Regions from separate parts of the Paenibacillus sp. JNUCC32 genome, predicted to be linked through region 2. Evidence: riboswitches for the same ligand, from Rfam matches in the RefSeq annotation. Region 2 holds a riboswitch; each other region holds the start of a gene.

What was found. A riboswitch is a leader RNA that binds a small molecule or an ion and turns the genes downstream of it on or off. The one in region 2 is predicted to bind cyclic di-AMP.
Region 1: it holds a riboswitch for cyclic di-AMP, as region 2 does, so the genes downstream of both, ehuB (ectoine/hydroxyectoine ABC transporter substrate-binding protein EhuB) here and JNUCC32_RS26975 (APC family permease) in region 2, are expected to answer to the same signal.
Region 3: it holds a riboswitch for cyclic di-AMP, as region 2 does, so the genes downstream of both, JNUCC32_RS24960 (resuscitation-promoting factor) here and JNUCC32_RS26975 (APC family permease) in region 2, are expected to answer to the same signal.

The regions. Positions count from the first base shown of each region.
Region 1 covers NZ_CP062260.1:6,453,333-6,456,613, reverse strand. The annotation lists gene ehuD (ectoine/hydroxyectoine ABC transporter permease subunit EhuD) at 1-10, opposite strand, end outside; gene ehuC (ectoine/hydroxyectoine ABC transporter permease subunit EhuC) at 14-667, opposite strand; gene ehuB (ectoine/hydroxyectoine ABC transporter substrate-binding protein EhuB) at 669-1,523, opposite strand; cyclic di-AMP (ydaO/yuaA leader) riboswitch at 1,879-2,025, opposite strand; gene JNUCC32_RS28550 (SDR family NAD(P)-dependent oxidoreductase) at 2,394-3,137, opposite strand.
Region 2 covers NZ_CP062260.1:6,102,712-6,105,992, forward strand. The annotation lists gene JNUCC32_RS26975 (APC family permease) at 1-1,597, opposite strand, end outside; cyclic di-AMP (ydaO/yuaA leader) riboswitch at 1,764-1,959, opposite strand; gene JNUCC32_RS26980 (molybdopterin-containing oxidoreductase family protein) at 2,445-3,281, shown strand, end outside.
Region 3 covers NZ_CP062260.1:5,647,488-5,650,768, forward strand. The annotation lists gene rnmV (ribonuclease M5) at 1-134, opposite strand, end outside; gene JNUCC32_RS24960 (resuscitation-promoting factor) at 321-1,508, opposite strand; cyclic di-AMP (ydaO/yuaA leader) riboswitch at 1,778-1,992, opposite strand; gene JNUCC32_RS24965 (TatD family hydrolase) at 2,198-2,962, opposite strand; gene JNUCC32_RS24970 (HD domain-containing protein) at 3,059-3,281, opposite strand, start outside.

The sequences.
Region 1 (3,281 bases), 350 kb from region 2:
AATCCCACATACGCTACAGCCTCCCCGCGGTCAGTTTGCGCTCGAGCAGTCGAACCGCCATCGAGACGATCGTGGCGATGACAAAATACATGAGGAGCAGCAGCACCAGAATCTCGGTCGTCCAGGAGATGTAATTGTTGCGGAGCACCATCGCCTGATACGTTAAATCCGCCATCGTGATGAAATAAACGAGCGAGGTGGATTTGATGAGTTCCACAAGCTGATTCCCGAACGGGGGAAGCATTCGCAGGGACGCTTGGGGCAGTATAACGTTCCACAGCCTCTGCCAAGGCCTCATATTAAGCGCCACGGCAGCTTCCCACTGTCCTTTCGGAACGGCCAGCACCGCACTGCGAACAATCTCGGAGCCGTATGCGCCGAAGTTAAGTCCGATCGCGAGAATCGCCGCCAGCATTTTCGGAAGCTCGATGCCGATGAACGGAAGGGCAAAATACAACCAGAAGAGCTGCACCAGCAAGGAGGTTCCCCGAAAAACTTCGACGTACACGGCCGTCACCGTGCGGACGATCCACAGCTTCGACAGCCGGCACAATCCGGCTGCAAAGGACATCACGATAGCCAGGATGGCTGAAAAGAACGCGACGATAATCGTGATCTCTGCTCCTTTGAGCAGCGTCGGAAGAAAATCGATCCAAGAATTCGGCATGCTATTCCCCGCAGAGCGCAGCGGCCGTCATCTCACCCGGGAGCTCTTCTTCCGTGAACCCGAACTCTTGCAAAATTTCCAGCAGCTCGCCCGACTCCTTCATCTTCTCAAGCTCTGCATTATAAGCCTCCTGGAACTCGGTATCCGCTTGGCGGAAAGCCGTAGCCCCATAACCGCGAACGCTTTCGCCATCGATGACTGGCTGCTCGAAATCAGCCACGCGTTCGATGCTGTCGTCGCTGGCTGAATCCAGCATCGCCTGCAGGGACGGCCCCGTCATGGTAATCGCCTGCACCCGATCGGCCTGGAGGGCGCTGATCGCCGAAGCCTGGTCAGGGACCTGTACGATCCGGTCCGAAGGAATGCCCGACTTCTCCATGTAGCCGATTTCGACCGCGCCGGTCATGACAGCCACCTTGGCCTGCTCATTCTTGGCAATGTCCTCATAGCTTCCGAGTTCCATCGGATTCCCTTGCTTTACCGCAAGGGCTTCCCCGATGCTGTACTCCGGATTCGCGAACAGGACGGCAGAGCAGCGGTCCGGATTAATGAACATGCCTGCCGTGATCAGATCAAACCGATCGGCCTGCAATCCGGCGACCAGCGAACCGAATTCCGTTAGCTCCCCTCTCATCTCCTTGATGCCAAGACGCTCCAGAATAACGCGGGCAATCTCAACCGCTTCACCCGTGAGCTCCCCATTGGCTTCTTTGTAGGCATACGGCTTCTCGTTCGCAAACCCTACGGTGATATATCCCTGCTCTATGGCTCGATCCAGCGTACTTCCTTTGTCGCCGCAAGCCGCGAGCAATACCACCATCATCACGGACAACACCAGCACAACCACTTTCTTCAAAACCTTCCACAACCTTTCGTAATAGCTTTTCACTTTCTTAAAAAACGGCATGACGAAATTATCCGTGTTAGCACATGTGTTAACTTGGATATATGGACATTCAGATACGCGTGCATGGGACGAGGCTTCAGGGAAGATGATTCATCGGCTTCCTTGCACGCTTTGACCCAATGCCGTCTGATAATCGATTCAATTCATTCCACATTTGCAGACGTTGCCCCTCCTCTGTAATTGAATGCAAAAAGACCACCAAACAGGGGATCTAGACATAGCTCCGCCAGCAGGGGGTCAAAAAATAGAGAAAAGGCCCCTATAGAGAATAAGGGCCTTTTGTATGAACATCCATTATGTATGCAAGACCCATCCACTGCTGACGAGGTTAGCTGACGGACTCGGGTAAGATGGTACCCTACACTCGTGAATTCCAAGTGACTCGCCCCTGGTGAAACTGGTTCCCCCGCTTTCCGGAATATGTATGCCGGAAACTAAGCGTGTGTTCATGATAAAGGGAAGCTCAGGAAAAGTCAAACCCCTTTAACCGCTTTTTCTGGAAATTCAGAAGTAAAAATACCGTTTTTGCAACGAGAATATCGAGCCTTTTGAACACCTTATTTAAGGCTGTCCATACACCGGATTGGTCATGGAATCCATGCTCCATTTTCCGCTATATAGCAGGCATTTGACGGGTCATGCGGAAATCGTTCATGACATATATGTTTTATGCCATGAATGAGCCCCGGATCAGGTAGTCTGCCCGTATGAAATACGGGACCGAAAAAAAATTTTGAAACACTCCATAAATAAGTTTGATAACAACGCCTGGAATGACTTGAAAAAAAGCCCCGATGCTTAGCATCAGGGCTTTTCTCGTCATACCGCGGTATAGCCGCCATCCACCAGCAGGCTCGTGCCCGTAATGAAGGAGGCATCTTCACTGGCGAGGAACAACACGGCTTTGGCCACTTCTTCCGGCTGTCCCAAACGGCCCATCGGATGAAGGCCGACCAAGTGCTGCGTGATCGCTTCCGTTCTTCCCTGGATCAGCGGCGTATCGATATATCCCGGACACACGGCATTGATTCGGATTCCTTTGGAGGCATAGTCTGCGCTGAGCGACTGGGTTAACAGCTTGACGCCCCCCTTAGCCGAAGCATAGGCGGTTACCCCTGCTTTTCCGACATGGCTATGGATCGAGCCGCAGTTTACGATCGCCCCTCCGGTTCCTTGGGACAGCATTTGCTGAATAACATACTTATCGCACAGGAAGACCCCTGTCAGATTAATATCAATCGTTCTCTGCCAGTTATCCATCGTTAACTGATCGGCAGGAGCATCATGGGCAATGCCTGCATTGGCGAACAATACATCGACACGACCAAAATGCTGCACCGTCTGATTCACCATATTCGCGACTTCCTGCTCTTGGGTTACATCCGTTTTGACGAACAGCGCTTCAAAGCCGGCTCCTCTCAATTCGTCGGAAACCGCTTGGCCCTGGTCGGAATAATCCGCGATAACGACCTTGGCTCCCTCTTTTGCAAAAAGTCTGACTGCCGCTTCGCCAATCCCGCTGGCGCCTCCCGTCACAATGACAACCTTGGAATCAAATTTCATGCGTTGATCACTCCTATGTTGTAAATTCATCAACCGGCTATCCATTCATGTAGAATGGGCAAATACCGACCATGATATTCCAATACCCCGTTTCCTAATGAATGACCAGCAACCTATCGAAGAAAAAGAATGTTCGCTAAAAAT
Region 2 (3,281 bases):
GCGTCACCAGCCGGATGTCCGGCTGCCACTTTTTCCATTTTTCCTGGAAGGCGACTTCCTCCTCCCGCTCGAACGGCACGTACACCGCGATGATTTGGCCCGCTCCCAGCGATTTGGCGTAATTCAGCGAGTTCTCCACCACATGCGTGATTCCTGCCACAGGCAGGATGATGACATTCCCCTCAATCGGCTTAACCGGCTCGCAGGTCGTAATCCGGAGCTGGTCCGCTACCGCCTCGTAATGCTTGCGGATCCGGGTGAAAATCCAGATGATCAGCGGCAGGAATATCAGCACGGTCCACACCTGGGCGAATTTCGTAAAGAAGAAGATCATGGTCACGATAAAGCTGATGCATGCGCCGGTGGTGTTAATGATCAGCTTGACGATCCAGCCTTCGGGCTTTTCGCGAATCCATTTCACCATCATCCCCGTCTGGGAGAGGGTAAACGGGATAAACACGCCGACGGCATAGAGCGGAATCAGATGCTCGGTTTTGCCTTCAAAAGCCAGCAGCAGCAGAATGGAGAAAAATCCAAGAATAATGATTCCGTTTGAGTATCCCAGACGGTCGCCGCGGACGGTGAACATTCTAGGAATGAACTTATCCTTCGCCAGATTGACGGCAAGCAGGGGAAAAGCGGAATACCCCGTGTTGGCGGCAAGGATCAGAATTAAGGCCGTTGTCCCTTGTATGAAGTAATAAAGCGCATTTCGCCCGAAGGTATGCTCGGCAATTTGGGAAACGACCGTGACTTGTTCGCTGGGACTGACCCCATAGTAATAAGCCAGGAAAACGATGCCCGAAAATAACAGGGCCAGCAGCGACCCCATCGCCACCAGAGTTTTGGCCGCGTTATTCGGGGCCGGGTCTTTGAAATTCGGAATGGCATTGGAAATCGCCTCCACGCCGGTCAGGGCGGAGCTGCCCGAGGCAAATGCGCGCAGGAGCAGAAACAAGCTCAGCCCGGCTACGGGCGTGCCGATCGGCGTATGAAGCTCCGGAGACGCATGGCCTGTGGCAATGTTGAATATCCCTACCCCGATCAGGATGAATAACGCAAGCACGAACAGGTAAACCGGATAAGCCAGTATGGAGGCCGACTCCGTAACCCCTCTTAAATTCAATACGGTCAAGCATAGAACGAACACGATGGAGATCGGCAGATTATAGGCATGCAATTCCGGAAAAGCCGACGTGATCGCATCCGTCCCGGCCGACACGCTGACCGCAACCGTCAGGATATAGTCCACGAGCAAGGAACCGCCGGCCACCAGCCCCGGGTACATGCCCAAATTCCGTTTGGACACGACATATGCGCCGCCGCCGTGCGGATAGGAGAAAATAATTTGTCTGTACGACAGGATAAGTGCCAGCAACAAGACCAGGACGCCGACGGCAATCGGTATGGAATACCAATAGGCAGCTGCCCCGACGGTCATCAACACAATGAGGATTTGTTCCGGGCCATAGGCCACGGACGATAGTGCATCGGATGACAGGATGGCCAGCGCCTTGGTTTTATTCAGCTTTTGTTCGCCTAATTCCGTCGATTTAAGCGGTCTTCCGATGAGGAAGCGCTTGATTGAGGATAACATGGTTGTTTTTCACCGCCGCTTAAGATTAAGTTCATGGTAGAAGCTCCCTGAACGGACTTCTATCGGTGTTTTTTATATGCTGGACCTAGGAACGGTCACCCTTCCTATGCTGATTTTTGGCAAACAAAAAACACAGGTTAGAACCCTGTGTTTGATCACAAGTTCACAACCCTCCCGATCAACGCTGACGAGGTTAGCTGTCGGATTCGGGCGGTGAGAGTCGCCCTACCTGATTCCATCGCGGCGTACGTACGCGATTGAATCAGGATTCACCCCTTAGTATGGTTGAAGGATCCTATAGGTATCCCTCCATACGGTTGGTTCCCCCGCTTTCCATCAAGGAAATTAAGCGAATGTCATGTGAATATGAAGAATGTTTTCGAAGCTGAATAGTATATTACGCCTGCTCCAATCGTTTGTAAAACATCCTCCAACGATCATTCGAACAGAATTATTTATAAAAAATGACAGATAAGCGCTTACATAAAGACGTGGCTTTGACAGGCTTTTTATTTTGCATGTTTTCTGCGAAAATCACGAGTTTCTATAATATGGAAGGTTAGTCGCGGGGAACATCGGTCACTGGGAGGATGCCATATAAACAAATTCGCCATGCCGGTCTCGGGGGAGGAGACACTGGCATGGCGAATTTTTTTGGGAGTGGTCCATGATTCGGCAAGGAAGAGAAAGGGTCTGGGTTCCTCTTCTTTGCTCTTGATAGGAATATACCCGGGGGGAAGAAAAGTGAATCACCTGATTAGAAAAAAATGTATGACTTTACTGGAACCCCGATTTTCTTTTAAGATAATGGGATATGATGCAGCCGAGCAAAAGGGGGAAGCACGAAATGACTCAAGCGATGATTCATCAGGAAAACGGCGTATTTCCGGCGGTATGTCCGTTGGATTGTCCCGATACATGCGGCCTGCTGCTGCATAAAGAGAACGGAAAAATCGTCAAGGTGACCGGTAATCCGGAGCATCCGATTACGCAGGGAGCCATCTGCAATAAAGTCCGTAATATGGCACACCGGGTGTACCATCCGGAACGAGTGCTCTATCCGCTGCGAAGAGTAGGTCCCAAGGGAGAGGGCGCCTTCGAGCGGATCAGCTGGGACGAAGCCATTCAGGAGATAGCCGGACGCTATAAGGGCTTGATCGAGGAATACGGCTCCGAGAGCATCCTGCCCTACAGCTTCTACGGCAATATGGGGATATTGAGCGTCGACGGCATGGACCGCAGATTCTTCAACAGGCTGGGTGCCAGCCGCCTGAAGCAGTCGATCTGCAATTCCGCGGGCAATGAGGGCTGGAAATCCGTGATGGGGTTTAATGGGGGAACCGTTCCGGAGGACACCGTACGAGCCGACGTCATCCTCGTCTGGGGCGGAAACATCGTCAGCACCAATATGCACCAGATGGTGATTGCAGAGAAAGCACGCAAAGCCGGTGCCAAGGTCGTTGTGATCGATGTCCACAAGAACCAGACGGGGCAATGGGCGGACTGGTTCATTCCGCTGTATCCAGGCACGGATGCGGCGCTGGCCGTCGGCCTCATGCACATCATGTTCCGTGACGGCATGGTAAATGAGGAATTCCTCCGCAAGTATACGATTGGTCATGAAGCCTTGCGCGAGCACGTCAAAGAATACACGCCGGAGCACGTTTCTTCCATTACCGGCATC
Region 3 (3,281 bases), 460 kb from region 2:
TGGGCAAGCGCTATGCGCTTCAGGATTTGTTTGTTGATCGCTGAACCGCCGGTTTCGATCGTGTCGGCTTCTACGGCCCGTTTAATGGCAACGGTATCGTCCCTGCCTTCCACGACAATCACTTCTTTAATCATGCGTTCGTTCTCTTCCTTCCCAAGCAGAGCAGGCCTGTACAACGTTAAGGCTCAACCCGTTTAGCCTTGATTACTCCCGTCTTAACAAAACAAAAGAAGAGGAAATATTCCCTCTTCTTGATCATCATATATTATAAGCTAAATAGTATAGCATTAGAATGGCAAAGTAAATTGGAATTCATGCGTCTAGTTCAATTCAGGTTTAACCGGACCGATCACGTAAACGGTGCGGCCGCTCTTCCGGCCGAAATTCATGGCCGATTTCAACGAATCGTAATAGACATCGATTTTGTTGCCTTTGATGGCGCCGCCCGTATCTTCAGCACGGCGGAAGCCGATGCCTTCGATGTAAACCCACCATCCGATCGGGATGATATTAGGATCAACGGCGATGGTGCGACCTTCCGTAACGCGTGTGCCGGATGCGGTACGCGTACCGATTCCTTGCTGTTCGGCGGAATACGCGGTCATCGACACGTTGTTCAATACCTTCTTGTATTTAAAATCAACGCCTGCGCGGGAAACCACGTTGTTCTCCACAGCCTTGGCGGTCGTTACTTTTTTCGTGCCGGACAATTTAGCCGGTGTAGCTTTTACATCGGTGGCTGCCGCCTGGACGATAACAGGCTTCTCCACTTTTTTCGTGCCTACGGCAATGATTTTATCCTTCGTTCTGCGTTCGATTTGTTGGGAGACCTTCGTCTTGGAAACCAGCTTTCCATTGTGGTAGACCTTCTCGTAATGGTTCACCATAAGACCAGACTCGCCCCGCTGAATGACGCGGTTATCGCCCTTTTCAAGCGATGGATCGGCCGTCTTGATCACGCGGAATTCGCGGTCTTCCGTTTCCTTAACTTTTTGCTTCGTGACGCGAACGACATTGATATTCATATTGCTGGTCAGCTTCGTGTCTTGCGACGGTTGTACTATATCTTCACCCTGGATCGTAACGCCAGCCTCTTTGAGTACATGATCAACTGTATCCTGGGATGTAAATATGGTTTTGGTTTTGCTGCCTACCGTAACGTTGACTGGAATAGCTCTGTCAATAATAATTCGGTCTCCGTCCCGTATTGCGCCGTTCAGGGGCATCGAAATTTGATCTTGGGGACTCAACGTGATCGCTTGCTCATCCAGCAATTCCTGCAGCAACGATCCACGTGTTTCCACCGTAGTGACCCGGCCGTCGACGACAAGCTGAACTTCCTTGCCTGCCTGGTCATGTACAACCAACGATATGAGAAGTGATACCGTAACGGCACCCATGGCGCCGAGCAACATCAGTTGACGCAAATTGTCATGCTTCCATCTCAATGCGTAAGACATGCTGGATGATTGTGATTCATGGGTTTCTTCAGGTTGAAAAATGCCCACTATTCCATCCTCCTTCATAGTCCCGCCGTCTAGGTAAACGCATGAATGCATTTGACGTGACTATAGCAATTTTTCTCACAGGGCGCCCTGCTATCTATCTACACCCTGCGTCAATTCCCGTCTTCCGTCCATCTGCCATCACCTCCTGTTTACCAAGAGTATGATGGACCCGTCTCCATTATTCAAAAATAAAAGAAGCCATTGAAAGAGTACTAGAGGCTCTAACGTGGCTTCCTGATGAATGAAATCATGGAAATGGTATGCACGAGATTTCCCCTCTTATTTCGCTTACGGAGTTAGCTGTCGGGTTCGGACGTAAGAGAGACGCCCTATATCCGGATGCCCGCTCATGGCGAGATCCTTCAAATTCACCCCAAAGACCCGAAAAAGAAATCAAATACAGCTTCGTGCATCCAGACCAGTATGCACCGCAGTATCGGTTCCCCCGTTCTCCAGAATTTCGGAGATTAAGCGAGACGGTTCATGAAATATTCGGCTGCGATCTGCACATCGCAGCTTCTTATCACTGAAAAGATGATATCCTGTTTGTATGCAGGTTGTAAAGCGACATTCAACCACATTTTCTCAAGTAAAAGGTTAAAATATTGTAATATCAACGCCTTTTCTGATTAAAAAACTTTAATTAATCGAAAATGCTCCCTTTTTCATCGCTTTTTCTCTTGTTTTCGTTAAATACCAAATCGTTCCAGCGCATTTTTGGTGGTAATTTGGGCCAATTCCTCATAGGACAACCCTCTAATTTCGGCCGCCGCCTCCGCCACCAATTTTACATATGCGGTCTCATTTCGTTTCCCGCGGAAGGGATGGGGTGTCAGGTAAGGCGCGTCCGTTTCGATCAATAATCGATCAAGCGGAACCTTTGCCAAAACCTCTTTGGGCTGCTTCGCATTCTTGAACGTAATCGGTCCCCCAAACGAGATATGGAATCCCATATCCAGGCACATTTTGGCCGTTTCCCAGCTTCCGGAGAAGGAATGCATGACACCGCCGACCTCGGAGGCTTTTTCCTCACGCAAAATGTTAACGATATCTTCATGCGCATCCCGGTTATGAATGACAATGGGCATGTTCAATTCCCGGGCAAGCCCGATCTGGCGCCGAAGCACGCGGTGCTGCACTTCCTTGGGGGACGTATCCCAATGATAGTCCAAGCCGATCTCCCCGATTGCCACCACTTTATCGTGACTGCATAAAGAGGCGATCCAATCCAGGTCCTGATCCTCCATGGTGATCGCATCTACAGGATGCCAGCCTACCGCTGCATATATAAAATCATAAGTCTCAGCCAGCTTCATCGTGGTCGGGATCGTCTCCCGGTTAAATCCGATATTGATCATCCGCGTAACGCCGGCTTCAAGCGCCCGCTGAATTGCAGCTTCCCGGTCTTCGTCGAATTGGGGAGCGTCCATATGAGTGTGCGTGTCGAACAGCATACTATCCACACTCTCCTTCCTGTCGTTTCTATGTCGTCTATTTTCCATTAGTTGGTTGAATGCAAGGGGATTAACGGTTGTCCTGTTTTGCCTGATTTAATGCTGTTGTTTGAAAACGTCGGCTATCGTCTCCGGCATTTGACCCAGGAGCGGGCCCACCTTCTCCTCCGGATAATAAAGATGGTACCGCCCTTTATGAATGCCGCTGATCGAGCGTACGATATCGGATACCTCCGAGATTTCCCTCAGCTCGTCATGCCGGTCCAGAAGGAGAATCTGTTTCTCGTTAAGCGGCATATCGGAATGAACCTTATCATAA